DNA from 2 places in the Shewanella sp. Arc9-LZ genome. Region 2 is predicted to be linked to the other one. Evidence: riboswitches for the same ligand, from Rfam matches in the RefSeq annotation. Region 2 holds a riboswitch; the other holds the start of a gene.
The links. A riboswitch is a leader RNA that binds a small molecule or an ion and turns the genes downstream of it on or off. The one in region 2 is predicted to bind lysine.
Positions count from the first base shown of each region.

Region 1: it holds a riboswitch for lysine, as region 2 does, so the genes downstream of both, GUY17_RS14670 (Na+/H+ antiporter NhaC family protein) here and lysC (lysine-sensitive aspartokinase 3) in region 2, are expected to answer to the same signal.

Region 1 covers NZ_CP048031.1:3,415,460-3,431,743, forward strand. Annotated here, with positions in the region: gene GUY17_RS14640 (3-oxoacid CoA-transferase subunit B) at 1-509, shown strand, start outside; gene GUY17_RS14645 (universal stress protein) at 649-1,530, opposite strand; gene GUY17_RS14650 (cation:proton antiporter) at 1,906-3,096, shown strand; gene GUY17_RS14655 (TlpA disulfide reductase family protein) at 3,145-3,651, opposite strand; gene GUY17_RS14660 (acyl-CoA dehydrogenase C-terminal domain-containing protein) at 4,036-5,826, shown strand; gene GUY17_RS14665 (thymidine kinase) at 5,901-6,479, opposite strand; gene GUY17_RS14670 (Na+/H+ antiporter NhaC family protein) at 6,639-8,198, opposite strand; lysine riboswitch at 8,278-8,494, opposite strand; gene GUY17_RS14675 (electron transfer flavoprotein subunit alpha/FixB family protein) at 8,897-9,820, opposite strand; gene GUY17_RS14680 (electron transfer flavoprotein subunit beta/FixA family protein) at 9,822-10,571, opposite strand; gene GUY17_RS14685 (H-NS family nucleoid-associated regulatory protein) at 11,007-11,417, shown strand; gene rcsF (Rcs stress response system protein RcsF) at 11,580-11,975, shown strand; gene tsaA (tRNA (N6-threonylcarbamoyladenosine(37)-N6)-methyltransferase TrmO) at 12,128-12,877, shown strand; gene GUY17_RS14700 (DapH/DapD/GlmU-related protein) at 12,882-13,493, shown strand; gene GUY17_RS14705 (proline--tRNA ligase) at 13,811-15,526, shown strand; gene GUY17_RS14710 (sensor histidine kinase) at 15,593-16,284, opposite strand, start outside.
Region 2 covers NZ_CP048031.1:646,696-662,979, forward strand. Annotated here, with positions in the region: gene GUY17_RS02900 (S9 family peptidase) at 1-1,561, shown strand, start outside; gene arcA (two-component system response regulator ArcA) at 1,651-2,367, opposite strand; gene GUY17_RS02910 (DUF3293 domain-containing protein) at 3,043-3,522, shown strand; lysine riboswitch at 3,763-3,937, shown strand; gene lysC (lysine-sensitive aspartokinase 3) at 4,072-5,451, shown strand; gene GUY17_RS02920 (succinylglutamate desuccinylase/aspartoacylase family protein) at 5,456-6,574, shown strand; gene GUY17_RS02925 (site-2 protease family protein) at 6,646-7,782, opposite strand; gene GUY17_RS02930 (DUF4144 domain-containing protein) at 8,002-8,364, opposite strand; gene GUY17_RS02935 (DUF342 domain-containing protein) at 8,408-10,075, opposite strand; gene GUY17_RS02940 (class I SAM-dependent methyltransferase) at 10,253-11,299, opposite strand; gene GUY17_RS02945 (alkaline phosphatase) at 11,406-12,680, opposite strand; gene gshB (glutathione synthase) at 12,782-13,735, opposite strand; gene rsmE (16S rRNA (uracil(1498)-N(3))-methyltransferase) at 13,774-14,514, opposite strand; gene GUY17_RS02960 (endonuclease) at 14,564-15,265, opposite strand; gene GUY17_RS02965 (SprT family zinc-dependent metalloprotease) at 15,423-16,034, opposite strand; gene GUY17_RS02970 (hypothetical protein) at 16,117-16,284, opposite strand, start outside.

The DNA of each region.
Region 1 (16,284 bases), 2.1 Mb from region 2:
TACTCGGCATGGGCGAGTTTCCGACAGAAGAAAACATTGATGCCGACCTTATCAACGCCGGCAAACAAACGGTTACCGCAGTGGCTGGCGCGTCATTCTTTTCATCAGCAGAAAGCTTTGCGATGATCCGTGGCGGCCACGTAGATCTCACCGTGTTAGGCGCATTTGAAGTTGATGTTAACGGCTCTATTGCCTCATGGATGATCCCAGGAAAACTGATTAAAGGCATGGGCGGCGCAATGGATTTAGTCGCTGGCGCTGATAATATTATTGTCACCATGATGCATGCAGACAAATACGGCAATTCAAAGTTATTGTCAAAATGCGAACTGCCATTAACGGGCTATGGTTGCATTAAACGTGTAATGACAGATTTGGCCTTTATGGAAATTAAAGAGGGTGCATTCCATTTACTTGAACGAGCCCCTGGCGTGTCTGTTGAAGAAATCGTCACAAAAACAGCTGGTAAGTTAGTGGTACCAGACCATGTGCCAGAAATGACTTTTTAATTAATCTTAAATGGTTAATATAACAAAGCCCGCCACTCTGGATATACTCAGTAATGCGGGCTTTTTTGTATTTTTTAAAATGACAACTAACTAAAAATACCTAACGGTTCCTTGATGTGACCGTTAATTTGCAGAAAAACTACCAGGTTAAAGGCGCAAGCAATTGATCATCTGCTGGAATAATCAATACGTTACTGCGCATCCGCTCTAAAACTAACTCAGCAGTATTACCTATAATCCGTCCTAATAATCCTTCTCGTTGCCGAGCACCAATCACAAAATATTCACTCTTCAATCTGCAGGCTAGCTCAAACAAGCACAGTTCAGGCTCACCAGCAATAATGTGGATACATTCGGGATCCATATTAAATTGAGCAATCTGTTTTTGATGATCTTTATATGCCTTTTTAACAAGAGCATGGGTATCAATCAAATCCATATCTCGTAATATTTTGGGTACCCTAAGCACAAACGCTAAATGTAATTTGGTCCCTGTAGCTTCTGCAAGTTGCTTACCATATGCCACTACAACGCTATTAAGCTGTTGTTTAATAGGATCATGAGTAGCAAGATCGACAGCCATCAACGTTGCGTTGCCTTTAGTGAGTGGATTACTGGTTAATAATAATAACGGGATCCGAGTATGGCGTATCAACTGCCAGTCAGTGGATAAATAATGGTCTGCATGATGTACAGCCTTCACCATAAGGTCAAATCCATGACGAATAGAATGATGACAGGCATGTTCAAATAAATATTTGCTCCACACCATGTGTACCGGAATATCTTCACCTTTAAGATCCACTAGATGCTGCTTTAATTCAGCTTCTCGTTGATCCATTAACTGCTTTTGAGCAACGCTGACTAAACGAGGGTTATAACTTTCAGGACCACTAAAATAAGCATAAGAATAAGCAAAAACTTCCGCATTTTTGTTCAATTGCTTAGCTAACAGCAAACCGCTCGCTATCGCATCGGTGTGTGCTTGTTCCATTTGCGCGATAATAAACACCTTATCCATTTCCTTCCCCTTAAGTCTGCCAATTTTTTGATGTACAGCTACTGAAATAGTGATGTCCTGATTAGTTGTGCTATATAACAATCTTCATTGATGGGGACTTGAACTAAAAACCCCATCAGCTGAGCTTTATAGGCAAATGTCACCGTTAAAAACAGTCGTCCAAATAACCAACTCACCTAGCTCAAATAGTAAATAATTGAAAGTTCCAACTAAATATTTCTTCCGTTAAAACACAGTAAATCATGTCTTATTAGCTATCATTAGTTTAGTCAATAGAGTAAGTTTGTGTTTAATAATTAATCAGTAAGTTGATCGTAATCAACTTTCTGAGATCAAATCGAATCAAGGGATATAGCGCAAACTAAGGCAGACAAAATGACAATAGATAGTTTTGTAATGTCATTATTCTTTATTCTAGTGGTAGGTAGAATACTCGGTGAACTGAGCGACCAACTTGGGTGTCCAAGCGTGGTGGGTGAAGTTATTGCAGGGATATTACTGGGGCCATCAATTCTCAATTGGGTAGAACCTAATAGCACATTAGCTATTATCGCAGAACTTGGGGTTATCCTATTACTTTTTGATATTGGGTGCGAAACCTCAATTAAACGGCTCGTCAATGCAGGAGGTCAAGCCGTTCGGGTCGCATTATTAGGGATTGCTTTACCCATATTAACAACAGGACTTGCCAGTCTTTATTGGTTGTCCCTAGCACCTTTTACAGCCTTATTTTTTGGTTGTGCCCTCACCGCCACCAGCATTGGTATATCAATGCGCGTGTTAACACTATACAAACAGACCCAAAGTTCAGCTGGACATATTATTCTTGGAGCCGCGGTAATTGATGATATTGTCGGAGTGATACTGCTTAGTTTGTTGTTTCATTTTGCTTCCTCAGGTGAATTGGCATTAAGCTCAACACTGATGTTGTTTATCACGATAACCAGTTTTATCGTTTTCAGCCCCCCACTTGTTAGAGCTATCATTTATTTTACCCGCTGGTTACGTCCCAAAACGAATATCCCGGGTTATGAAGTGTTTGTGGTAATGTCACTGATTAGCATGTTTGCATGGCTGGCACACTGGTTTGGCACACCAGCAATATTAGGTGGGTTTGCAGTTGGCATGGGTATATCGCGGCAGTTTACTTCGCCATTAAATAAATTTTTGAAAAATCCCTTTCCTTACACTTATAAACTAGAACTGTCCTCTCGCCCGCTGGTGCAAATATTCAGCCCGATATTTTTTGTTTATGTCGGAGTTAGCCTCGATCTCAGCCAGCTAGATTCAAGTTTTACAGGTTTAGTCATTCTAGGATGGTTAGCGTTTATTGCTGTATTAAGTAAGTTCGTGGCAGGTTTAATAGCAGGTCAGAACTGGCAAGAAAAATGTATCATTGGTGCCGCGATGGTACCTCGTGGAGAGGTTGGGCTAGTTTTCGCGGAAATGGGCCGTCAACTTGGGGTGATACCAGCTAAAGAGTTTGCAATATTAGTTATGATTATCGCCCTAACGACCCTAATAGGGCCGCTTATTTTGAAATATACGTTAAGTAAGCAGCATTAACCGCTTAAGTCATTTCGACTGAAATATCAGTACTGAGTAACATAATGATCAGTCTACTAAAAACTGCAGCGCTTTTTCTAAATTAGGATCGTCAGGATTAGATGTATTTGTCACCCACGCAATATGGCCAGTGCGGTCAATAAATACTGTTGTCGGTGTGCCTCTTACGCCATACAACTTAGCAACCTCATCTCCTAAAACCAACGTTTTCATCTTTACCCCTCGATCTAGCAAGCTTTGTCCGGGAGTTGCGCCGACATCTTCTTTAAAACTAATACCAATCATTTGTAAGTCTGTATGTTGATATTTAAGCCGCAGCTTTTCTAAGCCGGGTTGAAGTTTTTTACAATATGGACACCATGTAGCCCAAAAATGCAAAATGACTGGTTTTCCCGCGTGGTCATGTAGATTAAATGGCTGACCATCAGCATGAGTTAACTCAAAGTTAGGAGCAACGGATTCTTCCATCTTCGACGCCGCATCAGCTATGTGTAACGGCATGAAAGACAAAAAGAACAATGCCAATATACTTATTCCAAACCAAACTAATTTCATCACTAGCCCCTTTTTGATGGCGTATTCTTTTGATAGATAATTTTGATAGATAATTTTGAATAGATAATTTTTGTAGATAACTCATAGACCGGACAAAAATGATTCTGTATTCGTTTGCAGAGCAAAAAAATGGTTCATCAGTAACTGAACTTTCTATAGATGGTTACGGTATTAATAAAGAGGCTAACAACACGCATATTTCAGAGTAAATAAATCGGTACATTAAACGTATAAAATTAAGTTTACGTTTACGTAAAAATAATACTGAGTTTTTACTCGAAATTGGGTATGGTTAGATAAATCAACTATCTGATTGGACCAGTAACTAACTACATTTTGTTGCCGAGACCCAACTAAAATACAACATAACCAAGGAATGATCTTATGCCAATTTACCAAGCTCCTCTTCGCGATTATCAATTCATTCTATCTGAACTGCTTAATGTCTATCAACAAACTGATTTACGTGGTTTTGATGAGTTAGATGCTGAGCTAACTGATGCGATTTTACAAGGTGTTGCCGATTTCAGCACTGACATCATGTTGCCACTCAATGCCAGTGGAGACTTAGAAGGTTGTAAACTGGTTGATGGTAAGGTCATTACCCCTACAGGGTTCAAGCAAGCTTATAAACAATACGTAGAAGATGGTTGGGCAACGTTAACTTGCGATCCTGAATTTGGTGGCCAAGGTTTACCCGAAGTTATCGGTACATTTGCAACCGAAATGAAAACAGCCACTAATATGGCGTTTGCCATGTATCCAGGCTTAACCCATGGGGCTTATTCAGCGATTCACGTTCACGGCAGCGATGCGCTAAAGCAAAAATATTTAGCCAAACTGGTCAGTGGTGAATGGACCGGCACCATGAACTTAACAGAGTCTCATGCGGGTACAGATTTAGCCTTACTGCGCACTAAAGCGGTTCCTGCTGGTGATGAACTGTTTGCTATTAGCGGTGAGAAAATTTTCATTTCGTCGGGCGATCACGACTTAGCCGACAACATCATTCATTTAGTATTAGCGCGTTTACCAGATGCACCGGACGGTGTTAAAGGTATTTCATTATTTGCTGTACCTAAGTTTTTAGTGAATGCCGATGGTAGCTTAGGCGAAGCTAACAAGCTTAGCGCAACAGGTCTTGAGCATAAAATGGGCATTCATGGTAACTCAACGTGTGTGATGCATTTTGACGGCGCAATAGGTGAGCTTGTTGGTGCTGCACATCAAGGTCTAAAAGCCATGTTTACCATGATGAACCAAGCACGTTTAGGTGTCGGTATTCAAGGTTTAGGCGTATCAGATATTGCTTATCAAAATGCTCTCGTTTATGCCAAAGAGCGTATTCAAGGCCGTGCATTAAGTGGTGTTAAGCAGCCAGAGCAAGCTGCAGACTCATTATTAGTCCACGGCGACGTGCGTCGTATGTTGTTATCACAAAAGTCGTTCAACGAAGGTACACGTGCGCTAATGGGTCAACAAGCGCTGTGGCTTGACCAAGTAGAACGTCATACCGATCCAGAAAAAGCCAAACAAGCTAATGCACTTGCTGCGTTATTTACACCGATTGTTAAAGGCTTTGTCACCGACCAAGGCTTTAAAGCTTGTGTCGATGCCCAGCAAGTCTATGGCGGCCATGGTTATATTAATGAATGGGGTATGGAGCAGTTTGTTCGTGATATCCGTATTGCAATGATTTACGAGGGCACAAATGGGGTACAAGCACTCGATTTAGTCGGCCGTAAATTACTTGCCGACAAAGGTGCAGCATTAACTTTGTGGTCAGGTATGGTGAAGGAATTAATTCAGCAAAACGCGGCTAATGACGCAATGAAACCTTATCTTGCAGGCTTAATGGATGCCGCAGGCGATCTTGAAAAAGCGACCGGTTTTATTGTGCAGTCAGCCAGTAAGAATCCTGATCTCATTGGTGCAGCGTCAATGGCCTATATGCAGTTGTTTGGAATTACCGCACTAGCATGGATGTGGACTCGCGTTGCAGCAACGTCATTAGCCGCATTAGAAGCGGGTACTGAAGAGACGGGTTTTTACCAAGCTAAACTTAAAACCGCACAATTCTTTATGAGCTATTGGGGCAGCCAAACCCGCAGCTTACGCAAACAAATTGAATCGAGTAGTGCAGATATTGTCGATTTCGCAGAAGCCGATTTTTAATAAATAGTGACACACAAAAAAGCCGCATCAATTAACTTGAAGCGGCTTTTTTATTCAGTTAAGTTGGGTTTGACTTAATCCCACAAAAACTCACGAAAATGCTTTCGACAAACCGACTCGTAACTTTCATTACCGCCAATGGCAACCTGCTCGCCTTCACGCATCGGTTTACCGTCATGATCAAGACGCACGACCATGTTAGCTTTACGGCCACAATGGCAGATAGTTTTAAGCTCAACCAATTTGTCAGCCCAGGCTAATAAATATTGGCTGCCTGGAAATAGTTCGCCTTGAAAATCATTGCGAAGACCGTAGCACAATACTGGAATATCCAGATTATCAACAACATGAGTAATCTGCCTAACTTGTTCTTTACTTAAAAACTGACTTTCATCAATCAATACGCAATGAATTTTTTGCTCATCATTCGACGTCGAAATTAACTCAATTAAATTATCAGTGCTACCGAACACCTGCGCTTCGGTTTCGATGCCGATACGTGATGACACTTTGCCGACACCATAACGATTGTCTATCGATGCCGTCATCACTAAAGTGTGCATACCGCGCTCACGATAATTATAAGAAGACTGCAGTAATGATGTTGATTTACCGGCATTCATCGCCGAATAATAAAAGTACAGTTGCGCCAAAATGAAGCGTCCTAATGTTTAGCTAGTGAATGTCGTTCATATTACCTTTTCCAACATCGTAATAACAAATAAAAATGCCGTATTCATAACGAATACGGCATTTTTATTACAGCTTAAATTGGACATTTACCTACATACAGTAGGGCTTAGTTCAAGAAATTACTTCTTAGCCCAAAAGTGTAATATCACAATGCTGATGACAAACAACACGCTACAGCAAACTAACCCTGCGATTAATGAGCCAGTAAAACCTAATACGGTGTAACCGACTAAACTGATGAAAGCGGCAATTAAGGCATACGGCAGTTGAGTAACCACGTGATCAATATGATGACAACTGGCACCGGTTGACGACAATATAGTGGTGTCAGAAATGGGCGAACAATGGTCGCCAAATACCGCGCCAGACAACACCGCAGCCAACATTGGTAACATCATGGTACTGTCACTTCCCATCGCCATGTCTGCGGCAATAGGCAACATAATGCCAAACGTGCCCCAACTTGTACCAGTCGAAAAAGCAGTAATACCCGCTAACAAGAATAACACTGCAGGTAACATCGCAAACGGAATATTGTCAGTGGCTAAACTTGCCATGTATTTACCGGTTTCAAGCTGACCAATCACACTCGAAATTGTCCATGCAAAAAGCAATATGTAAATGGCTGGCAACATAGAGCGCGCACCAACCGACATCCCTTTGAGTAACATAGACAAATCAACTTTTTGCTGAATCGCTAGAATGAGTGTTGCAATAAGACCAATTACAGAGCCAAAAAATAGTGACGAGCTAACATCGGTATTCTCAAATGCCCCGAGTACATTAAACGGTAAGTCTTTTGCTGCTAACACATCGGCGCCACTTGACACCATAAAATACACTGTCGCAAACACCAATACCGCGATAGGTAAAAATAAGCCCATCACTTTACCGGTATCGGCTTCAGGTAAATCTGTAACAGCGCCAGGGGGTTGGCCTTTTGACTCATCAAACAAGTTACCCCGCAGTGCGTTTAATTCATGCTGGCGCATTGGGCCAACATCTAAGCTAAACGTTGCAACACACAGTAATAATAATAACGAAAAAATGGCATAAAAGTTCATTGGGATCATTTGAATAAAGACGCTCAAATGACCAGAATCTGTAAATCCATGAGCCGTTAAAATACCGCCAATTAAGGCGATAATATATGCACCCCAGCTAGATACGGGAGAAATAACACACACCGGCGCAGCGGTGGAATCAAGAATATAAGCTAATTTTGCACGCGAAATATGGTAGCGATCTGTGATTGGACGTGAAATCGAGCCGACGACTAAACTATTAAAGTAATCATCAATAAACACTACGCAGCCTAAAAACATGGTCATTAACTTGGCATCACGTTTATTGCGAATACGCAATTTAGCCCAATCAGCAAAAGCACGAGCAGAACCACTGACAGTGATCAATGCTGTGATCATACCCAGCACAATCAAAAAGCCTAAAATGTACACATTCCAACTGTTCAGTCCGGCGTCTTTCCAAACTAACTGGCTGGCTGTATTTAAAATATATTCGCCACTGCCAACCAATGAGAAATCGGTTAGTAATAAGGCGCCGAAAACAATGCCAACCCCTAAAGATAGCAATACTTTACGAGTTAAAATAGCCAGAGTAATAGCCACAAGTGGTGGCAAAACAGAAAGTGCCGAATCGGCATAACTTATTATCATAATTTAATTATTTCTTCGTTGGATACGAATGGAGAAAAACTAGAAATAAGGCTAAACATACACAGGAAGTGTATGCGTTAACTTAACTAGTAGCACTCCACAGTAATATCCATTTAATATGAATATCATTCTTTTTATCAAGTCGATAAAAACACTATGACAGTGCAGTCCCTTTCGAGAACTGCCCCAACAAATGCGGCTGATAACCCCATTTATTTCGGCATTGCACCCTTTTATGTCGAATTATTGGCATCACCCAATTCAACATGACTTTTATGCAACGCACCTCTACTTTTGTTGTTTGTAGTTAAAGCTCATTACACATAACGCGAACATACAATCATAAATTACATATTCTGCGCCAGTAAAAAGCACTAAACAGCACGACAAATAACAACAACATCAATTTAAACCACAATTGCATAGCATTAGTTTAACGTTTTTAAATCAAATGCACACTAGTGTAATGGGCACAAAAACAGCAACCGCATCAAACCCTGGATATTTGAACTGAATTTTTAAAAATCAACACCTAAACCAGTACTAAATCCAAGAGAAATCCAAGAGTAGCCCAATAAAAAAGGTTTCTACCTTATGAGTAGAAACCTTTTAATCGTACAACAGAACGTTTAATAGCGCGTCAAAGTCGGCTGAACAACACGAGCTTAATCAACGCCTCCGTTTAGCGACTTAACATCTGATTAAACGAGGTTGTTCAATGCCGGTACCGCTTCAAATAAGTCGGCAACCAAACCATAATCCGCCACTTGAAAAATAGGGGCTTCAGGGTCTTTGTTAATGGCCACAATTACTTTTGAGTCTTTCATGCCAGCAAGATGTTGAATCGCGCCAGAAATACCCACTGCAATGTACAAGTTAGGGGCGACAATCTTACCCGTTTGGCCAACTTGCAAGTCGTTAGGTACAAAGCCCGCGTCTACAGCTGCACGTGATGCACCTACTGCTGCGCCTAACTTATCGGCTAGTTGTTCTAAAATGGCAAAGTTTTCACCGCTGCCCATACCACGGCCGCCAGACACAATAATGCCAGCATTACCGAGTTCAGGACGGGCTGATTCAGTGAGTGACTGAGAAACAAACTCAGTTTTTGAATCAATTGCTTGGCTTAAGTTGATGACTTCAGCACTGCCTGTTGATGCTACAACATCAAACGCACTTGAGCGCACAGTCATGACTTTCTTAGCATCTAAGCTTTGCACTGTTGCAAGCGCATTACCCGCATAAATAGGGCGTACAAAAGTGTCACTGCTTACAACTTCAATCACTTCAGAAATCTGGGCAACGTCTAATAATGCTGCTACGCGAGGCAATGTATCTTTGCCTATACTGGTTGCTGCAGCCAGAATATGTTCATAGTCTCCGGCAATATCAACAACCAATTTTGATACATTTTCAGCTAGTTGAGCACCATATTGAGCAGCATCAGCCACTAACACTTTACTCACGCCCGCTAAACTTTGTGCTGCACTTACCGCAGCAGAACAATCAGCACCAGCAACCAGTACATGAATATCACCACCAATGGCTGCTGCAGCGCTAACTACTTTCGCCGTGTCAGTTTTCAGGCTGACATTATCGTGTTCTGCTAATACTAAAATGGTCATATTAGATCACCTTCGCTTCATTTTTTAACTTATCAACTAACTCTTCAACAGAAGACACCATGATGCCCGCTTTACGCTCAACAGGAGGTGTGACGCTAAGTACTGTTTGATGTGCTCTTAAGCTCACACCAAGATCAGCCACAGCCATAATCTCTAATGGTTTGCGTTTAGCTTTCATAATATTAGGTAATGAAGCATAACGAGGTTCGTTCAAACGTAAGTCTACCGTCACAATCGCAGGCAAAGGCATTTTCAGCGTTTGTAGTCCGCCATCGATTTCACGAGTGACCGTAATCATGTCACCATCAATTTTGACTTCTGATGCAAATGTCGCTTGTGGCATATCAGTTAATGCTGCGAGCATTTGACCCGTTTGGTTATTGTCGCCGTCAATTGACTGCTTACCAAAAATAACGAGTTGTGCTTGCTCTTTTTCTTGCACTGCCTTTAACAGCTTAGCAATCGAAAGAGGCACTAACTCTTCATCGGTCTCAATATGAATCGCTCGGTCGGCACCCAGTGCCATTGCGGTTCTTAATTGTTCTTGCACCGCTTTAGGGCCAACACTTACCACTACAACTTCAGTGGCAATGCCAGCTTCTTTGAGGCGAACAGCTTCTTCTACCGCTATTTCGCAAAATGGGTTTAACGCCATTTTAAGGTTGGTCGTATCAACATTTGTGTTATCAGCTTTTACCCTGACTTTCACATTGGCATCAACTACGCGTTTAACAGGCACCAATACTTTCATAGGTTTTCCTTCCTACACCTTCAATGTATATGGACAACACACTGGCGTTCGCCAATGCAAGATGGGTTAACTTTACGTCCTGTTAACGTTAACGTCAATCAAAGTCAAACGACTGTTTACATATTTTTTGTTATTGTGGTGGCAATCAAACTAAACAAGTAGTGGATCATTAATTACTTAATGGGAATGCTTAATTAAAATTAATTGCATAATTAGATGATTTTATTTGATTCAATGCCAAATAGTTTCTATTATTACAGCTATATTCAGTATTGATTAAGCTGTATTAGTAATAATCAGAGAATTAATCTGACTTATATTAATAATAACGACCCAAATAAACAATATGAAGTACTGAAACTTACACGGAACGTTGATACTTTTTATCTCTTATAACTTTTATTTTATAAATAAATCATTAGGAAACTATACAACATGAGTGACTTTTTAGACATATTAACCCACGGCCGTCGTTTTAAAGCTGCAGTAAAAGAATTGTCTCTTGATGATTTACGTGAAACAGCGGCGAAATTAGAAAAAATCATTACCGAACGTCAAGAAGAAGAGAAATTAGAACTTGAAGCTAATGCAGAGCGTAACGCTCGTATTGCTGAAATTCTTGCTCAAATTGAAAACAGTGGTTTATCAATTGAAGATTTAGGTGATGTGACCTCTTCTGTTAAAACAGCTAAACCTAAACGTGCACCGCGCCCACCAAAATATCAAATCACTGTTGATGGTGAATTAATTCAATGGACTGGCCAAGGTCGTATGCCTACCGTATTCAAACAACAAGTTGATAGCGGCAAAAATATGAGCGAATTCTTAATTCCTGGTATGGAATAATTATTCTGATTAAGGGTTAACCACACCGTTATCCTTTAAAATAAAAAAAGAGCTTACTTCGGTAAGCTCTTTTTTTATAGCATTTGAGCGCTTTATCATCGCCATGAGAAAAGGTAAACTAACCATCGTTGATCCATTCCCCATTAATAGAAGGCTACGGCTATGACTTTTCCTCTTAAATATGCATTTATTGCCTCAGGTATAGCACTATTATTGAGCGCTTGTGCGAGTGATTATACGTTCAAAAGTAATTTAGACAGTAAAGCGATCAATGATTATTTTAAAGTCGGTGATGTACAGTTATATGAAGGAAACGATCAACCTAAAGGAACATTTGAAACTTTAGGTTTAGTGGAAGGCGAAGCCTGCCAAGAAAGCAAACAAGATGCACCACCGCAAATGGCCGTAGCACGAAGCAATGCCAGAAGAGCTGCTGCAGATATGGGTGCAAATGGTTTTGTGGTTAAAAGCTGTTTTATGATTACTGAAGCAGACAATAGTTGTTTTAGCCGTGCACTTTGTGTCGGTCAAGCCATTAAAACTCCTACAGAAAAATAACAACTCAATATATTATATTGGCTGCCCATAAATGATGAGTGCTCATATAACACTCATCAACATTTTTTATATTTGATTTATAACTCCCTTTGTTTGCTTAATTCAGGTATCGCATGACACAAAGCAACGATCGACACAGTCAAACAGATCTAATGAATCATAAATCTAGCGTTCCGTTTAGCAGCCAATTAAATGCTGTTGCAATATGCAGAACACCTTACAAACAAAAGTTTGGTATTCCTCGTCAGCCAGGTTTAGTCAATGCGGTAGGTTATATAGAGTTTGAACCCGCGTTTAATCATATTGATGCAGTAAGAGGAATAGAGCAATATTCACACTTATGGTTATTATTCTGTTTCCATGAAAATCTGGCTCAAGGTTGGAAAACCACCGTTCGCCCTCCTCGTTTAGGCGGCAATGAAAAACTGGGCGTTTTTGCTACACGCTCCACATTTCGTCCAAATGGTATTGGCCAATCAGTGGTAAAACTCCATGGAGTTATCCAACGTAAAGGAAAAGTGTGCTTAGTAATATCTGGAATGGATTTATTAGACGGCACGCCAATTGTCGATATTAAACCTTATATTCCTTTTTCTGATGCTATTTTAGACGCCAAAGGCGGCATAGCCCAAGAAGCCCCAATCCTCATCCCACTGACTTATACATCGTTAGCGACAGAGCAAATAGATCACTACAGCCAACAAGAGCAGTACCAAGATTTAGCCGCGCTTATTGAAGGGGTATTGTCACAAGATCCTCGTCCTGCATACAAAAAAGCCAAAAACGATCCCAAACTTTATCAAGTGGCTTTATACGACTTAGATATCTTTTGGCATATCACAGCTCAAGGTATTGAAGTGTTAGAACTCAAACCGACAAAAGTTGAACTGCTGAAGGATTAAATCAATGGCAGACATAGATTACCAAGCTCAACATAAAAAACGCTTATCATGGATGCCATGGCTGTATTTTTCACTTAAACCAAAACATTTAACATGGGCAAAACCTTGGCAAGATGACATTCAACAACGGCTATGTCAGCTTGAAACCATTCATGTAGGTGAACAATGTTTTATTGCCCCACAAGCTCAGATTTTTGCCGAACCTGGTAGGGACATTATCATTGGCGATCAATGTATGATTGCCGCTGATGTGTTTATGCATGGCCCAATTGCCCTAGGCAATGAAGTGGCCATTAACCATGGCTGCAGCTTAGATGGGGGCCGTAACGGTATCAAAATTGGCAGCCAAACACGTATTGCTAACAACGTCACGATTTATGCTTTTAACCATGGTATGTCACCCAGCGCACCCATTTATAAACAACCCGCGACATCAAAAGGTGTAGTGATAGGCCAGGATGTATGGATTGGCGCTCAGGCAGGCATTGTTGACGGTGTCACCATTGGGGATTGTGCGGTGATTGGCATGGGCTGCATTGTTACAAAAGATGTACCCGATTTTGCCATTGTTGCTGGAAATCCTGCCCGAGTTATTGGCGACCGACGCGATAAATAACCTCAGATACGTTGAATAGATAGGGTTATTCAATAAAGACAAATTAGTGGCAACTCATCGATATCAAACTTGCCATTGTTGTTGCTATCTAAGCACATTGACGCGACTATTGTGTTCTTATAACAAGTCAATACAACACTGGATAGAGGGATAGAAAGCTATTTAATATGCATTTATTATCCCGATGTGAAGTTTAATTACGGTCACTTGCGGTTAAAGTATAACAAAGGCTACTTTTGAGTCGAATTAGCAGGTGACATCATTGTTGCAGGTGCTAAAATGATGCTAATTCATAGCAACTATTTTGGACATTGGGAATGCGAGTTAGCAAGTACCTGCTTTCAACACAAAAAGAAACCCCTGCTAATGCAGAGGTGATTAGTCATCAGTTAATGTTACGTGCCGGTATGATCCGTCGTAATGCTTCAGGTCTCTACACTTGGCTTCCATCAGGTTTACGTGTTTTACGTAAAGTTGAAGCCATTGTTCGTGAAGAAATGAATAAAACAGGCGCTATCGAAATATTAATGCCGTTAGTTCAGCCTGCTGATTTATGGGTTGAAACGGGCCGTTGGGACAAGTTTGGTCCTGAATTATTACGTTTCCAAGACCGTAATAATCGTGACTTCGTATTGGGGCCAACCCATGAAGAAGTGATCACCGATTTAGTCCGTAAAGAATTAAGTTCTTACAAGCAACTGCCGTTAACACTTTACCAAGTACAAACTAAGTTCCGTGATGAAGTTCGTCCCCGCTTTGGTGTGATGCGCGCGCGTGAATTCTTGATGAAAGATGCCTATTCTTTCCATTTAGATCAAGAAACCATGGATAACACTTACCACGCTATGCATACCGCATACAGCAATATTCTGACTCGTATGGGATTATCATTCCGTCCTGTACTGGCTGATACTGGTTCTATCGGTGGTAGCATGTCGCATGAATTCCATGTACTGGCTAACAGTGGTGAAGACTTAATCGCTTATTCAACGGGTAGCGATTATGCCGCTAACATTGAAAAAGCCGAATCACCAATGCCAACCGACACTCTTGCCACGCCGACTGAAGCAATGACGTTAGTGGATACGCCTAACGCCAAAACGATTGCTGAGTTAGTTGAGCAATTTGGTTTAGTCATCACTAAAACGGTTAAAACCTTAATCGTAAAAGGTGCTACTGACGAAGCGCCATTAGTTGCCTTAGTTATCCGTGGCGATCACGAACTTAACGAAATTAAAGCCGACAAACTTGAATTAGTCGCATCTCCATTTGAATTTGCTTCAGAAGCAGAAATTCGTGCAGCAGTGGGTGCAGGTCCTGGTTCTATAGGACCTGTTGGCTTAACGATGCCAATTATTGTTGATCATAGTGTGACTGTGATGAGCGATTTTGCCGCGGGTGCCAACACTGAAGCTAAGCATTATTTTGGTATTAACTGGGAGCGCGATTTGCCTCTAGCGACTGCTGCGGATATCCGTAATGTGGTCGAAGGTGAACCAACGCCTGATGGCTTAGGTACGTATGCCATGGCTCGTGGTATTGAAGTCGGCCATATCTTCCAGTTGGGAACAAGTTATTCTAAATCAATGAATGCCACCGTGTTAGACGAAAACGGTAAAGCCCAAGTGTTATTGATGGGTTGTTACGGCGTAGGTGTGAGTCGTATTGTGGCTGCTGCTATTGAGCAAAACAACGATGACCGTGGCATTACCTGGCCTGAAGCGATTGCACCGTTTACTGTAGGCATTTTGCCAATGAATATGCATAAGTCACATCGTGTAGCTGACATTGCCGAAAAACTTTACCAAGACCTGGCTGATGCTGGTGTTGAAGTATTGATGGATGATCGTAAAGAGCGTCCTGGGGTTATGTTTGCCGACATGGAACTCATTGGCTTACCGCATGTTGTGGTGATTGGCGATCGCAATATTGATGCGGGTGTATTTGAATATAAAAACCGTCGTACGGGTGAGAAACAAGATATTCCATTCGATGAGATTGTGGCGTTTTTAACAAATGCAGCTAAAGGCTAGTTATTAACAATATAACCTGTTAAAAACGCACTTTAGGGTGCGTTTTTTTATCGCTGCAAAACACTTTTATGTAATATTTTTGATATAAATATCGATTTCAAGGCCTTGATTCAACTCTGAAATAATCTCAAGCCTACCGCCTAATTTTTGCGTTACTAGATTATACACAATAGACATGCCTAACCCTGTGCCACCAATATTGCGTGCGGTAGTAAAAAAAGGTTCAAATATTCTCCGCTTTACTTCAGGGCTCAAACCTTTGCCATTATCTTTGTAAAACATCTTTATTTCATCACCACAATAATTAGCGCCTAATATAATTCGCTTTTGTCCTACATAATCGGCAGGAAATGCATGCCGAAAGCAATTGGACACCAGATTAGTAAAGATTTGTGCAATAGCACCAGGATAAGATTCAACAACCAAGTCGGGTTCTAATTGAATATCAAGTTCGATACCTTGCTTACGGGTTAATGGCCTAAGAGGGGAAGATATTTGTTCCAAATATTCAGTTAAATTAACCTGCTCTTTTTCTAAAATAAGCTGGTCAGCGGCGGTGCGTTTAAAGTTATGAACTAACTCAGCGGCACGCGATAAATTGCGTTCAATTAAATGTAATCCGTCAGTAAGTGTATGGATAAACTCTTCAAAGTCTTGTTGTTCTAATTCACCCGCAGCGAACAAAGTTTTGAGTTTAGTTAACTCATCGATGCAGTGGCTTGTTGATGTCACTGAAATACCTAATGGAGTATTAACTT
Region 2 (16,284 bases):
CGCCTTTACTCGTATTGATGAAACGGGTGTGGAGTTAGTGACTCGTAATGAAATTTACGCCGAGGGGATTAAATTAACCGAGCAGCGTTACCCTTATGCAGGCAAAGCCAATGTAGAGATCGCACTGGGTGTCGTGACCTTAAAAGATCGCACTATTAGCTGGATTGATTTGGGCAAACAAAAAGACATGTATTTACCTCGCGTAGATTGGCTACCCGACAGCCAGCATGTGTCGTTCCAATGGCAAAGCCGCGATCAACAAACGTTGGATTTACGCATTGCTGCAATCTCTCAGCCGACACAAGTTACAACGGTGATTGAAGAGCGCAGCAAAGCATGGGTAAATTTAAACAATGATTTACACTTCCTAAAGCAACAAGCGGCCTTTATTTGGGGCTCTGAGCGTGATGGATTTAATCATCTGTATTTATTTGACTTACAGGGCAAACAACTTAAGCAATTAACCCAAGGTGATTGGGCGGTTGATGCGCTTGAGTATGTCGATGAAGCAACGGGTTGGGTATATTTTAGCGGTCGTAAAGACAGTGTTGTTGAACGTCATTTGTATCGGGTTAATCTTAATAAAGGCATGGACTCCATTGAGCGAATTAGCCAAGCATCGGGTATGCATGAGGCTGTATTTGCGGATAAAAAGCCCGTTTATTTAGATTACTTTAGTAGTTTACAGCAGCCGCCGCAGATAAGTTTACACAATGATTCTGGCAAGCAGTTAGCTTGGGTTGAGCAAAATAACATTGATAAAAATCATCCGCTTTATGATTATGCTGGTTTATGGCAAATGCCTGATTTTGGTCAATTAACAGCTGAAGATGGTCAAGCATTACAATACAGACTGTTTAAACCGGTGCCTTTTGATGCCGCTAAACAGTATCCGGTTGTGGTGCGCGTATATGGTGGACCGCATGCTCAGTTAGTAGTCAACAGCTGGAGCGAGGCAGATTATTTTACTCAATATTTACTGCAGCAAGGCTATGCGGTATTTCAATTAGATAATCGTGGCTCAGCGCATCGAGGCACGCAATTTGAACATGTCATTTATCAAAACATGGGTGATGCCGAAGTAAACGATCAAAAAGTTGGCGTTGATTACTTACGTAGCTTGCCGTTTATTGATGGTGACAATGTTGCTATTTATGGTCACAGTTATGGTGGTTATATGGCGTTGATGAGTCAGTTTAAGGCGCCGGGTTATTTTAAAGCGGCAATATCGGGTGCGCCAGTAACGGATTGGCGTTTGTACGACACTCATTATACTGAGCGTTATATGGGGAACCCGCAAACCAATAAAAAAGGTTACGACGCCAGCAGCATTTTACCTTATGTCAAAAATTATCAATCGGGCTTATTGATGTATCACGGTATGGCTGATGATAACGTTCTGTTTGAAAACAGCACTAGAGTATATAAAGCGTTGCAAGATGAGGGTAAGTTATTCCAAATGATGGATTACCCAGGGTCTAAGCATTCAATGCGTGGCGAGAAAGTGCGTAATCATTTATATAAATCATTAGCGGCATTTTTAGATCAACAGCTGAAGTAATCACTATTGTGTTAAAGGATTAACGAAAAAGCAGATATAAAAAAACCAGGTGATTCACCTGGTTTTTTATTGCGGTTAACCTTAAAAGATTACGCTTCTAGGTCACCACAAAAACGATAGCCTTCACCGTGAATTGTCGCGATGATTTCTGGCGTATCAGGCAAGCTTTCAAAGTGCTTACGGATGCGACGTATTGTCACATCAACGGTGCGGTCATGAGGCTTTAATTCACGGCCAGTCATTTTTAACAACAAGTCAGCACGTGTTAAAATCTTACCTGGGTTTTCAACAAAGTGAAGCATCGCACGGAACTCGCTACGTGGTAGCTTATAAGCTTCACCTTGTGGGTTCACCAAAGAACGGCTATTGATTTCTAAGCTCCAACCGTTAAAACGGTAATACTCAACAGAACCTTTTTCTTCAGTTTCTGCGGCAGCATTATTAACGCGAGTTAATAGGTTACGAGCACGGATCGTTAATTCGCGAGGGTTGAATGGTTTAGTGATGTAATCATCTGCACCAATTTCAAGACCTAGAATCTTATCAACTTCGTTATCACGGCCAGTCAAGAAAATAAGACCGATGTTATTAATTTCACGTAGCTCACGAGCTAATAATAAGCCGTTTTTGCCTGGTAAATTAATATCCATAACAACAAGATTAATCTTATTGTCTTGCATGGCTTTATGCATTTCTGCGCCGTCGTTAGCTTCAGTGACAACATAACCTTCAGCTTCAAAAATACTGCGTAATGTATTACGAGTTACAGCTTCATCTTCAACAATTAAAATGTGCGGATTTTGCATGATATTTACCTGATTTTATAAAATTCGATTCTAGCCACTGTTTGCGAACTGTGTGCTAATAGATTGCAATAGCGCTTTAGCTAATGCGCTAAGATTCCGATATTTTTTGGTGTTTATCTATGTCTACCCTGAATTAAACACTCTCTATAAACTCTATTATGTAACACTTAATACTGGTTACTGAGTCTGCTTACGTCGATTAATTACCACTACGCCAAGGCACGCGTTTGCACTTATTCATGATGGTGTAAAATTTGTTGCACTTAAGCTTACTTACTATGAATGCCATTTAGAAAGATAGTTCCTTCTATTGCAAACTTATTTAATCGTATTAATGTTTTATCAAATGTAGAACAAATTTAGTACGACTGTAAACTTTACATCAAAAAATCGTCACACTCACAACAACATTTGCTGAGTTTTTGAGGTGTATGTAGCTAACTTTGCTACAGTGATTTAATAGTGCGTAATGGTTATTGTACTCGTTTTAGGCATTTGTTAACAAATTAAATGTTAAAAAATTAATATAACACTCGAGTATATGAAAGATTAACCTTGCTAAGATGATAATAATTAATGATTTTCTAATATAGTACTGCTGATTTAGATCGTAAACCTTTTAGAAATCAAACCTATCTGCTAGACTAATTCTGGCTTAATTGACGAAAATTTATTATGGAAAATGTTATAGATACATTGTGGAATGAGTATCAAAGTACTCATTTTTTGTTTACTCAACGCCTTTCTCATGATTTCCCATTTGCTATTGTTACTGCCCATAACCCCCGTGGTTCAAGACTCTCTCCTAGTCAAAATCGCTTACTCGATCGTCAGCTTCAATTTAAAATTCAACAATATAATCGTCCCTATCGTGCGTTAATCGGTGCAGCACCTGATTTGTCGCATATGGAAAAGAGCTGGGCTATTTTTATTGATAAAGAACAAGCTGTTGAGCTTGGTCGAGAATTTAATCAACATGCAATTTACTACGTTAATCAAGGTTTGCTATCTTTGATTGCATGCCTTGATAGCATCAAACCTGAAGTTGATATGGGAATTTTTAATCACCGATTAAGGATGGTGAGTGAGTTGCCAGAGATAGGTTCGTATAACTGGGTAAATAATGACGTAATTAAAACTGCACAGCTGCGATAAAATAATTAATACATTATTTTGAGACAATGCTTACTAGATTGTCTCGGTAATTTGCGGTTAAGTATGTTTTTTGGATATTTATGGGCATTTTTTCGTAATAGAGAACAATCATTGCTCTGAAGTCGCAGCCGCATAATATTTCACTACAGCGATATTTTTTATCAAAACAGTGTATTTTTACTGTGTTTGCTGATTGACTTGATAGGGTATTTTTTGCTATTTTCAACTCCCTCCTTCGGGAGGAACAGAAGAGGAGCGTTAACTAGGTAGTAAGTGAGAGGATGCCAATCCGATGACCACTTATGATGGAGATTAGCGCCGAGGTATCAGTTTGTTTGGCAAACATTGATATCGGTCGATTAGGCTGAATCCTAACGATTGTCACCTATTTTTTTGGTGGAGAGCTTCTGGTGATGATTGCTGTTTCCCTTCTATAAGGGTGCGTTATCTTAGCACCAGGCTCTTCGAACGTAGTGTGTTCGGAGCGTATATCATGTTAGTAAATCACATCTTATTTTTGAGTCTTTCGCAAACAGCGGAGGCATCAGTATGAGCTTTGTTCAGTCTGAAATAGATACCCCAGAATTAGTCGTTGCCAAATTTGGCGGCACGTCAGTTGCTGATTACGCCTCTATGAGCCGTTGTGCAGATATTGTGTTGGCTAATCAAGCTACTCGTCTTGTGGTAGTAAGCGCCTCCAGCGGAGTGACCAATTTATTAGTTGAGTTAACCCAAGCTAATGTTAATGACGAGCGTCGCTTGATATTGCTTAAGCAAATTGCTCAAATTCAATATGCGATATTAGATGAACTCGGTCGTCCGCAAGACGTGGCAGCCAGTATTGATAAAATACTCAGCCGGATGTCAGTACTCAGTGAATCGTTAGAGCTGAATCGCAGCAAAGCGGTTATGGACGAGTTACTGTCGACGGGAGAGCAATGTTCATCGATTTTATTTTCTGCGGTTATTCGGGAAAAGGGCACTGCTTCAAATCATTTTGATGTGCGCCAAGTATTACGTACCGACAGTCACTTTGGTCGCGCAGAGCCACAAATTGAAGCTATTTCAATGTTAGCAGGTGACTTTTTACAGCCATTACTTGCGCGTTACGTTATCGTTACCCAAGGCTTTATTGGTGCGGATGAAGAGGGACGAACAACAACATTAGGCCGTGGTGGTAGTGACTATTCGGCGGCATTACTTGCCGAAGCGCTTCGTGCTACAGCGGTTGAGATTTGGACCGATGTGGCCGGTATTTATACCACTGACCCACGCCTTGCCCCCAATGCCCGCCCGATTGCTGAAATTAGCTTTAATGAAGCGGCTGAGATGGCGACCTTTGGCGCTAAAGTATTGCATCCCGCCACCATCTTACCGGCAGTAAGACAAAAAATTCAGGTGTTTGTAGGTTCAAGTAAAGCGCCTGAAATGGGCGGAACTTGGATCCGTCATCAAGTTGAAGATACCCCAGTGTTTAGAGCGGTGGCGTTGCGCCGCGATCAAACTTTACTTAACTTGCATAGCTTGCAAATGTTACATGCTCAGGGATTTTTGGCTGAAACGTTCGCGACCTTAGCGCGACACAAAATATCCGTCGATTTAATCACTACCTCAGAGGTTAACGTATCGTTAACCCTAGATAAAACCGGTTCAGATTCAAGTGGCCAGGGCTTACTCAGTGAGTCGTTATTACAAGAGTTATCGCAACATTGTCGTGTAAGAGTCGAGGAAGATTTAGCGTTAATCGCCATCATCGGTAATCGCATTGCATCAACGGCTGGCATTTGTAGTAGGGTGTTTAAAGTGCTTGAAAACCATAATGTTCGGATGATTTGCCAAGGCGCAAGCCCACATAATTTATGTGTGTTGGTTGCAGAGTCGGAAGCGGCGCAAGTGGTTAATGCCTTGCACCAAAACCTGTTTGAGTAATCATATGACTAAAGCAATACAATCGTCAGTTCAAGTTGGAGAACTGGCGACAGGACACGCATTGACCGTTCCAGTATATTCATTCATTGGTCGCGAGAGTGTTGCGCCTAGCGTGTATATTCAGGCCAATGTTCATGGTGCTGAAGTGCAAGGTAATGCGGTGATTTATCAACTGATGACCTTATTGGAAGGTTACCAGGTTTTAGGTGATATTACGCTTGCCCCCTTAGCCAATCCTTTAGGGATTAATCAAAAGAGTGGTGAGTTTACTCTAGGGCGTTTTGATCCCATTACAGGGGTTAATTGGAACCGCGAGTACTTTGATCATCAAGTCGATATTCAAACTTGGTATGCCGAGCACCAACGTTTAACCAATAGTGAGCTGTTTTGCGCCTATCGTTCAATGTTGGTAGAAACTTGCCTGGCGCGCCTAACTCATTCTTTTGGGATTTCAACAGGTCATCGGTTAGCAGTAAATTTACAGGCTATGGCACATCAAGCAGACATAGTGCTTGATTTGCATACCGGCCCTAAGTCGTGCAAACACTTGTACTGCCCTGAGTATGATATTGATGCGGCGAGATTTTTCTCGATCCCGTATACCTTGTTTATCCCCAATAGTTTCGGTGGCGCGATGGATGAAGCTACCTTTTGTCCTTGGTGGCAGTTAACCGAGTATGCAGCCAGTCAAGGCCGTGAATTTTCGGTACCTGTGTCAGCATTTACCTTAGAGCTTGCAAGCCAAGAACGGATTGATTTAGCTGACGCGTTAGAGGATGCCAAAGGCATACTGGCTTATTTAAGTCACCGTGGCGTGATTGCTGAAAAAGTTTATCCAGCCAGTATGGAAAGGTTTGGGTGTTACTTGAAGGATTATAAGAAGTTTCATGCACCTAAAGCTGGCTTAATTGAATATTGTGCCAGTGTCGGTGAACCATTAACCGCAGGCAAATCTTTAGCGAACATTTTACGCATAGATTTGTATGGTACTGAACAGGCTTACCAAGCCATTAGTTTACCCATGGATTGTGTGCCTATTTTGCATTTTGCTTCTGCGTCGGTACTCCAAGGCACAGAGTTGTATAAGGTGATGACTAATGTGTTTCCATTACAGCCTAGTTGATTAACTGCTTTGGCTAAGTAAAACAAAAACGCCTGCAATTGCAGGCGTTTTTGTCGATGCGTAAATTGCAATTAACTGCCTAAAATCTGTAGCGGAATCGCTAACATTTCGTTACCAGAAGCAGCAAAATACCAAATAATGCCCACTAAACTTGCTACCGTGAGTAAATACCATACGGTAGAGAAAATTTGCCCGTAACGATCTAACGGCAATAAATGACTTTGATGGCGACCGCGCCATTCAAATACAATTTCTACACTGCCGATCAGTAACAAAAAGCCCAGCAAGGCGAGCCCTAAGCTATAGCTAATGAACACACCGATAGCGGCACCAGCAATACAAGCCACTAGACCGACAACACTATTCATTGAAAAGCTGATGCTTTTTAAAATATGACCGCCATCGAGAGGTAAAATGGGCAGTAAATTAAACAAATTTAGCAGCGCATTGAATGTTGCTAATCCGGCAAAGAATATGTTGCCTGTTAGCCAATAAAGTCCAAGTGAGATAATCGATAAAATGAGTCCAAAAGTCGGGCCCATAATCGAAATATACACATCTTGCCAGCGGGTGTTGATACGTTCATCACTTAGCGCTAAGCCGCCCACAAAAGGGATTAAATAGATCCCTTTGGTTTTCATGCCGAAATGTTTCATCGCTCGAATATGGCCATATTCATGAAACACTAAGCAGCCGATGAGGGCTAAGGCAAATTCAAATGAAAATAACCATGAATAGGCCGCAACACTGGCTCCCGCAAAAAGGACTTTAACCACCTTGGCACTTTTTAGTAGCTTAAAACCTAATGATGCCAGTCCAACAACACTGAGCTTTTGGTTTTTTACTGCTGCAATTTCAGGTGTTTGACGCTCAATATCTTCAACGGTTCGTTGACCTTGGGTTATGGATTCATCATCTATTAATAAACAATAATCCAGTTGAAACGGTTGCCAGTTAACATCGATTTCTAATCGTACCGGTAGTGAACCAATATTGGGTTTAACGGGTTCGTCGTGGTTGATATTTGTTTCAGTCGGTACCGACGTTTGAGTGGTCAGTTCAAATGAATGAATATGAAAGGCTTGGTCGCTAGCGCTTGCAGACTTTTGTGATACCAGTTGATTGTCCCAATAAAGTTGCTGCCAGCCCGCAATCGAGCCTTCTAGTCGCAGACGTTTACCTAGACATTCAATATTTAGTAATTCCATTAAGGATTCTCAGGGTTTATGGACAGTGAGCATAGAGGCATTTTGCCAGAGCTGTGTGTGTTGCTCAATGGGTTTTACCATTATATTCGTTAATCATTAGCTTAGATTTATGATTGAGTGATTAAGGTAAGTAACATGAGTCTGTTGTTGGTAAATTGAAGGTTAGTAATGCTAAAAAGGAGGTGTTATGTGCTGTTAATCTTCAGTCTGAATACGTTGTTAATACAGATGTTCTAATTCAGCCACGGTCGCAATACCTTGCTCTATGGTGGTAAAGACAATTTTTGCACTGCAGCAATGTCCTTGAAACTGACCATACTGGCGTACCAGTGGCAGTAACTGTAACACGCTCATATCCTGGCTTAGCTTAACCAGTACAGGCAGTTCAGCCACGCTGGGATCCTGTGGCGGATGTTTCTGGATGCTATACACATGGCCGGCATTGTCGATGAGTTTATCTTCAGCGTGGACGGTAAATTGGTTGGCGCAAATAAAGCCCAACCAATCTTGATAGTTAACCAGATACATTAGCTCATCATCTTGATCAAACTGCAGTATGGCCGGCCAATGTATCTGTTGCATAGTTATCTGTTTGTCCACTTTTTATTGTCTTACCAACTGATTGTTATCGATTACTGTAATCGAATGATACTTCTTGATTGACGTTTTTTACAATACACGGCCCATGTTCACGTTGGCTGCGATTGAATGCCGCACCTATATGAATTTCGACGTTGGTGAAAATGTGTTTTTCAGCTTTGATGACGTAATTATTATAGTAGCCTTCAACTTCGTTAAGATGTTGAGTGTATTCTAGTTCTTCTTTCATACGTTCTGCTGCCATTTGATTTTTTTGCTCGAGCATCATTTTGACTTGCTCAATCATGCCGGCATCGCTTTGCCATTCCGTTTTGGGCGGTAATTTACGTAATCTTGCTTCTATTTCTAAGCCCGCAACAACCATGCCTTTAATACTGTCATCTAACTCTTTAAGTTCTTGCTTTAATTCACCATGATGCATGGCACAAAACAATTCCGTTTTAGTGCCGGCGGTAGCACCAAATGCAATGGCTCTAATGCCTTTTGCTGCAGTAGCAATGCCGCCGATTAAGTCACCTCGTCTTGCTTGGGCATCACTGACGGTAATAGTGTCACCTGAGGTTGAGTGACTGTGAAGTAACTGCTTGGTGACTAGAATATTGCCTAGGGCCTCTAAATGGGAATACTGCACAAACTGGGCACAAATTTGTCCGGTAGCTTTTATTTTAGTGCTGAGATCGTGCTCTTTAATTAAACGGCCAATAACACCTTTACTGACAATGACATCACCTTGAGCTTCAATAGACGCGGACTCAACAAAGCCCATTACCGTTACGTCACCGCTAGCTTTTACTTCCATACCTTCGTGCACATCGCCAGTGATTAAAACACTGCCTTTAAAATTAACGTGGCCATAGCGAACGTCTACATCTTTAATTTGCAGCATATCGTCAACTTGCATACCGCTGCGATTTTCAACTGGCTGACCAGACACTGTGGCGATGAGTTTATGTTGATCTTTAGGGTGTAAGCTGGTGCCTGTGCCAGGTTCCATTGGTTTATCTTTACCAGGAATTTGTTGCAGTATATCGCCGTGAACATTAAAACCAGGGGTGCCGATGGTTGAAGGGTTTTTAACCATCAGTAAATCATTGGGCTTAACGGTAATTAGTGCGCCTAAATTACGCATGTCGACCGAGCCGTCTTCGCGTTCTTGTGGTTGTAATAAGCGCTCACGAGCTAAGGCGACTTTTCGGGTTAATATCGCATTGTCGCCGTTAACGGCTGCTTTACCGCAAGCTATGACGCCTTCACAGGTTTCTCCTGGTGGCAATATCGACAAACGCTGCATTAATGCCATGATTTTAGGTTTACTCAATCCCATTTTAATTTTTTGAGTTTTAAGGGTATTAAGTACATCTGGCAGGGTAATATCTTTGCCGCCCCAAGCTGAAGTGATTTTCATACTGGCTTGCATTTTATCGTCACTGACACTGATATTAACGATACCGTCTTTACGTTCGGCAATGGCAAAAAAGAGTTCGTGAGTTCCGGAGTTTTGACCGCATAGAGCATTAACTTCCGCTACCGCTTTAGCAATTGCAGGGGCAATAGGAAACAGCATAGCAAAAGCCGCCTGTGTGAGTAAGGCGTTAATATCCTCTGCTGACACTGGGCCGTGAGTATTGGGAATTATACGTAATTCCACTTTATTTTTATCAGCACTTAGTGCGACGATTGAGGGCTCTAACATAACATCCTTTGTTTTTATTTTTATATCAGGTCATAACAGGCAAATAGAATACCAACGAAATGAATTACAAAATGTGCGTTATTTTGCCTTTAAGCCAATTTAGCTGATATTAATCTGCATTTCCAGCAGTAAGCTTGCTTTGTCGCTTATAAGTGAAGCGGTTTGAGGTGCGGAGTATTATTGGTATGAGTGTTGATGGAAATACAATTTATACTTATTGTTTTCCGCTACCACATTCACTTTGCCAAAATGCGTCGCTATCGTCTCTGAATAAGGTAAATGGCGATTAGCGACAATCTGCCATACACCTTGTGATGTCAGCCTAATAGCACTTTGTTGGACAAATTGTGTGGCAATATCAGTCGTGCTGGTTAACCCATCATGAAACGGCGGGTTGGAGATAATACCATCGAACTTGCCTGAGATTTGATTAAACCCATCTGAAGGATAGACCTTTGCCTGCATACTATTGGCTGCTAGGGTTAATTCACATGAGAGTAACGCCATTGCATTGATATCAATGCACTCAATGGTTAACTCTGGATTGGCTTTTAGCAATGCAGCTGTAATGACCCCTGCACCACAACCAAAATCGAGTACTCTGCCGCGTAAGTTATCCGGTAAATGTGACAGCAGTAATTCGGTACCCTGATCGAGACGTTTCTCGCTGAAAACACCGACAGTATTACAAATTTGCAGTGTTCCCTGTGGGGTTTCTAGTGAATATTGGCTTACCCAATCGCTTATGGATAGCGTTGGTGCTGCTTGGGTTAAATAACTGACATACACTAGACAATGGCGGGCATTATCTTGCTTGATTGGGGTTGAGTAATAATCAGGTGTGAGTTTATCAATTGATTTAACTCCACCTTTATTTTCACCCACAATCATCAATTGGCCATCGATATTTAAATGTTGTGCAGCCAGTTGCAGTAAATAACCCATTAACGGTTTAGCTTTTGGAAAGTAAATAATGACGCTATCAAATTTTGCATCAGCTAATGACTCAGGCAGTTGATGGCCAAAATAGCATTGTAATTTTTCATTAGCGCAAGAGGATAATGTGAGGTGATGATTAAAGTCTAGCGCTAGGGCGGTGACATTATCGGCAAACTCAAGACATTGATGTGCAAAGGTATCAGCTTCATAATTGAGCACTAACACATTGTGTTGCTGAAAGTATTTGCTGTTTCTAATTAACGCTTGAGAAGGATTTGTTAACACGTCGGTTGCTCATAATGCTAGTGATAAGATAAACACGCTGATATTAACACAACCCCCACTTCGATAACGGGGATTGTGTTAGACATAGTCGTCAGTCAGTCAGTGATTAAGGTGTTTGCACCGATTGCGGTAGTAAGCTAAACATCTTAATCGCAATATCAATATTGTCTTGATGACCGCTAAATAATCTCGCACCTGGGCCTTCTGCAAAGACTTGAACATCCATCGCGGTATGACCGCCACTTGTCCAACCGGTATTCGATTTAATATCAATGAGTTTACGCAGTGCGATTGATAATGGCTCATTACCTTGCATGCGTGCGCTTTGTAATTGACTGTATTGCGCTTCATTTGGTGTAAAACCAAGTAGCGTCGCCGTTAAAGGTTGCCAGTTATCTTCGGCAATGGCACGGGTAGCAATGACATCAGGGCTGGCTTGAACCTTATGCAGTACTTCAGGGTGCCATTCGTATTTGTCATGTGCACCAACTGATAATCCACCGGTATTATGATCTGCTGTCACAACCATAAGGGTGTCTTTACTTTGGCGAACAAATTGTTCAACCACTTCGATAGCGGATGCAAATTCATCCATTTCACCCATCGCGGTAGCAATATCGTTACTGTGACCTGCCCAGTCAATTAAGCTGCCTTCTACCAATAACACAAAACCTTGTTCATTTTGTGATAGTAAATCTAATGCCTTTTGGGTCATATGGCTGAGTTTATGCGCTTGTTTATCATTAATCACCCAAGGCAATTGTACATCAGCAAACAGCCCCAATACTTTTGGCGTAGTCACTGATTCTAGCTCAGAGAATTCAGTGATGTGTTGGTAGCCTTTCGCGCTAAACTGCTCAAGTAATGTTGGGGTGAAATATTGCTGGCCACCACCAAGAATCACATCAGCATCAGACGCTAAATAAGCTTCTGCAATGTCTATGTAATTACTACGGCTTTCGTTATGAGCCAAAAATGCTGCCGGTGTAGCATGGTTTACTTGGGAGGTAACCGCTACGCCAGTAGATAAGCCTAATGCTTTGGCTTTTTCCATTAAGGTTGTGAGTGGGCGTTTTTCGGTATCAACGGCAATGGCACCATTATAACTTTTAACTCCAGTTGATAATGCAGTGGCAGATGCGGCAGAGTCGGTGACATAACCACTGATAGAAGCTGGGTAAGTGCTTGCCATACCAACGAGTAAGCGATCAAAAACCGTTTGTTCAATCTCTTCCGTTTCAGGATTATCTTTATAGTAACGATAAGCTGTGGTGTAAGCCGGTCCCATACCATCACCAATCATAATGATAATATTTTTGGGTCTTGATGGACCGACGGTTGGCACATTATTGCTTGCTGTATTAGCGACTACAGGTGACATAACGACTTCATCAGCCATTGCACCCGTTACGATCAAGCTAGATACCAATAATAATCTACCGATTATCCGTTGGTAGGTAGATAAAAAATGCATGATTAATCCTATTTTTGCTGACTAATACGGGCTTCGATGGCATCCATAAGCATGCCGGTAATATTAACGTCGAACGCTGCTTCAATTTCTTTAATGCAGGTTGGACTAGTCACATTTATTTCAGTTAACTTATCGCCAATAACGTCTAAGCCGACAAAAATAAGGCCACGCTTTTTCAATTCTGGACCAATAGCACGAGCAATTTTCCAATCACTTTCCGATAATGGTTGGGCTACACCACTACCGCCAGCAGCTAAGTTGCCACGGGTTTCACCTTTCATCGGGATACGGGCTAATGCATAAGGTACCGGTTCACCGTCCACCACTAAAATACGCTTATCACCTTGAGTGATTTCTGGAATAAAGGCTTGCGCCATCGCGTATTGTTGACCATAACTGGTTAATGTTTCGATAATCACGCCAACGTTAGGGTCATCTTTTTTCACTCTAAAAATAGACGTACCGCCCATACCATCTAGCGGTTTTAAAATGATGTCTTGTTTTAGCTGGTGGAATGCTCTGATGCGTTTAGCATCGCGGGTGACAATAGTGTCTGGGGTAAATTCAGAAAACCATGCCGTAAACAGTTTTTCATTGGCATCACGTAAGCTTTGTGGCTTGTTAACAATCAATACGCCTTCTTCTTCCGCACGTTCGAGCATATAAGTCGCGTAGATGAATTCGGTATCAAATGGTGGATCTTTACGCATTAAGATCACATCAAGTTCGGCTAAGGGAGTATCAACTGACTCGCCTAAGGTAAACCATTGATCAGCATCTTGCTTAACCGACAATTCACGCATCGTGGCCATGGCTTTGCCGTTGACCATCGCAAGGTCATGCATTTCCATATAAAACAATTGGTAGCCGCGTGCTTGTGCGTCCAATAACATCGCAAAGCTCGAATCTTTTTTGATGTTTATGTCGCTAATCGGGTCCATAACAATACCGAGCTTAATCATGTGTGTATCCTTTAATCATGTGCAGGGAAGATATCGGTTTACCCAATATCGCCAAATTTAACTTGTAATGCGGTAATGGCAGTTAATGACGCTGTTTCAGTTCTAAGTACCCTTGGCCCCAATAAAATGTCGGTAAAATGTTGGGTTTCGGTCATGGCAATTTCTTCGTCAGATAAACCGCCTTCTGGGCCAATTAATAATCTTACTTTGTGGTGTTGACCGGATAACTGCAAACCATTAATACCGTGTGAGGCTCTCGGGTGCAAATTCAGTCTTAAGGCTTCTGTGGATTCTTCACACCATTGTGCCAATGTCATTGCAGGACGAACAACCGGAACAATACTGCGGCCAGATTGTTCACAGGCACTGATAACAATTTTTTGCCATTGTTGCAGTTTTTTGTCTAAGCGCTCACCACTCAGTTTGACACCACAACGATCAGAAAATAACGGAGTAATGGTTGTTACACCCAACTCTACTGACTTCTGAACCGTAAACTCCATCCGGTCTCCGCGTGAAATCACCTGGCCTAAATGTAAGTCTAACGGCGATTCACTGTTGTTAGCCTCACAACTTAAGACCGTGACAGCAATCGATTTCTTACTGGTTTCAATAATTTCAGTTAAGTAATCATTGCCGTCACCGTTAAACAAGCTGATGCGATCACCCATTCCCATGCGCAATACTCGGCCAATGTGGGCGACACCATCCTCATCTAATTGAAGAGTTTGCCCTTGTTGTAAATTGTCTAGGGGCTGAAAAATGCGTGGGACTCTCATCAGTGTTGACCTTATTTAACCAATTGTTCAAGGGAAGCTTGATCGTCAATTAACGAACTAAGCCGTTATTTTGGCATTGTTTGAATACAAAATCATTATGATTACCTTGGTTAGCAGCGATTAAGGTATCACGCTTGCACTCAGTTGCCGTCACTGGCTGCATTTTGTCCCATGCATTAAACAGTTTTTGTTGGCTACTGCTAATCTGTAGACCATAGGTTTGTTGCATATAGAGGTAAGTGCGAGCGATAGGACCTCTTGCTCGTTCAGGCGGTTGTGCTTTGCGGCCTTTAAAGTCGACAATCATTTCACATTGTCCGTATTGATTCGCTTTTCCACCCCAATCACTAAACCTAAAGTTGCTGCGATCGCCATTGACCTCACCAACAGCAGGAACGAGATTATGTAAATCTGCTTCCATTTTTTTGAATTGCTTGTTGTTTTTACCACAATTCTTACGGCCGCCGTCTTGCCAACATTGCAGTTGATGACCAAATTCCCAAGCGGGAACCACGTGCTCCCATTCGATACGGTTGGATCTAATAATTTGTTTTCTAACCTGATAGCCACAGCTAGCATGATCTGCTTGCCATAATTTGCCTGCTATGGCGATGTCGCAGCCGCAATAAAAAGTACTGAGGGGGAGGTGTTGTTGGTAAATCTTTTTAGCCACTTTTTTCGCTTTACCAAAACTACTTGGATGTTCTGCAGCGATAAGTGTGGATGAAAAAATGCCGCACAGAAGCGACACCCAAAATAACCAAGAGTGTGTGGATGATAAGCGCAAAATTAAACCCTAAAATTAACAAAAACATCATTACAGCGCAGGCTTAGCCTGTCATTTTGGCTGATGTTAAGCCATCAGATGCGATGACGCAATTGATACCGTTTATTATTCCGAGCAAAGGTTATTTAGGGTTAAAAGGGGTTAATGTTTGTTGGCAGCGGCGACAGCGATATTGAGTTTGGCCACGGACAATTCTGTTGTGACGTCTTATGGTTAAGTTGATACTGCCACAGCCACAAAAATATTCGAATTGTTGGCCACTGACAGACTGAGTATTGAGTTGGTGAGTGGTCTTGGGAGTAATATTAAATGTCGTCAGCATTACGCTCTGCCATTCTTTACCATGAGGTCTTACTTTACCAAAGAGATGGAAACAGACTAAATGGCTAATTTCATGTGGTACCACTTCGTTAATAAAAATATCCGGATTTTCAGCCAGTAACACCGGGTTAAAGCGTAATTTATTGGTTTGTAAATGTGCTGTGCCGGCGCTTTTTCCACGTAAGCTAAAATGCACACTAGGGCGTGGGAATTGACGTTTAAAATGTTGTTCGGCTAATAGGTAGTCCGTTTCGACTTTGGCCAAGATCTGCTGTTGTAAAGGATCACTAACGGAAGTGTTCAGCGATGGGTGGGTTCGAGAGCCCACTGATAACGAAGACTCCTTTTCGTGGATATCTTGCGTTAATACTTGATGTGCGCGCTGAGTGAGATTAAAAATACTTTTAAACATGTTGAATAGCTTCACTTGCCTGAATGATTAATGAAAGGTTCAGGCAAGTAAAGTATCGGCCTGTTAAGTTAGTTGGTAGACATTACAGTGTGCTCGCCGCTGCAGTTATCATGGCGCGTATTTGCTCGACAATGTCTGACTCTACTTGCGAGTCGTAACCTTTAATACGTGGAGTATGAATGTGTCCTACCGGTAAATTCAAGTTAAATTGATCTCGAAGTAAAATACTGCGATAGGAAATTTCATTGGA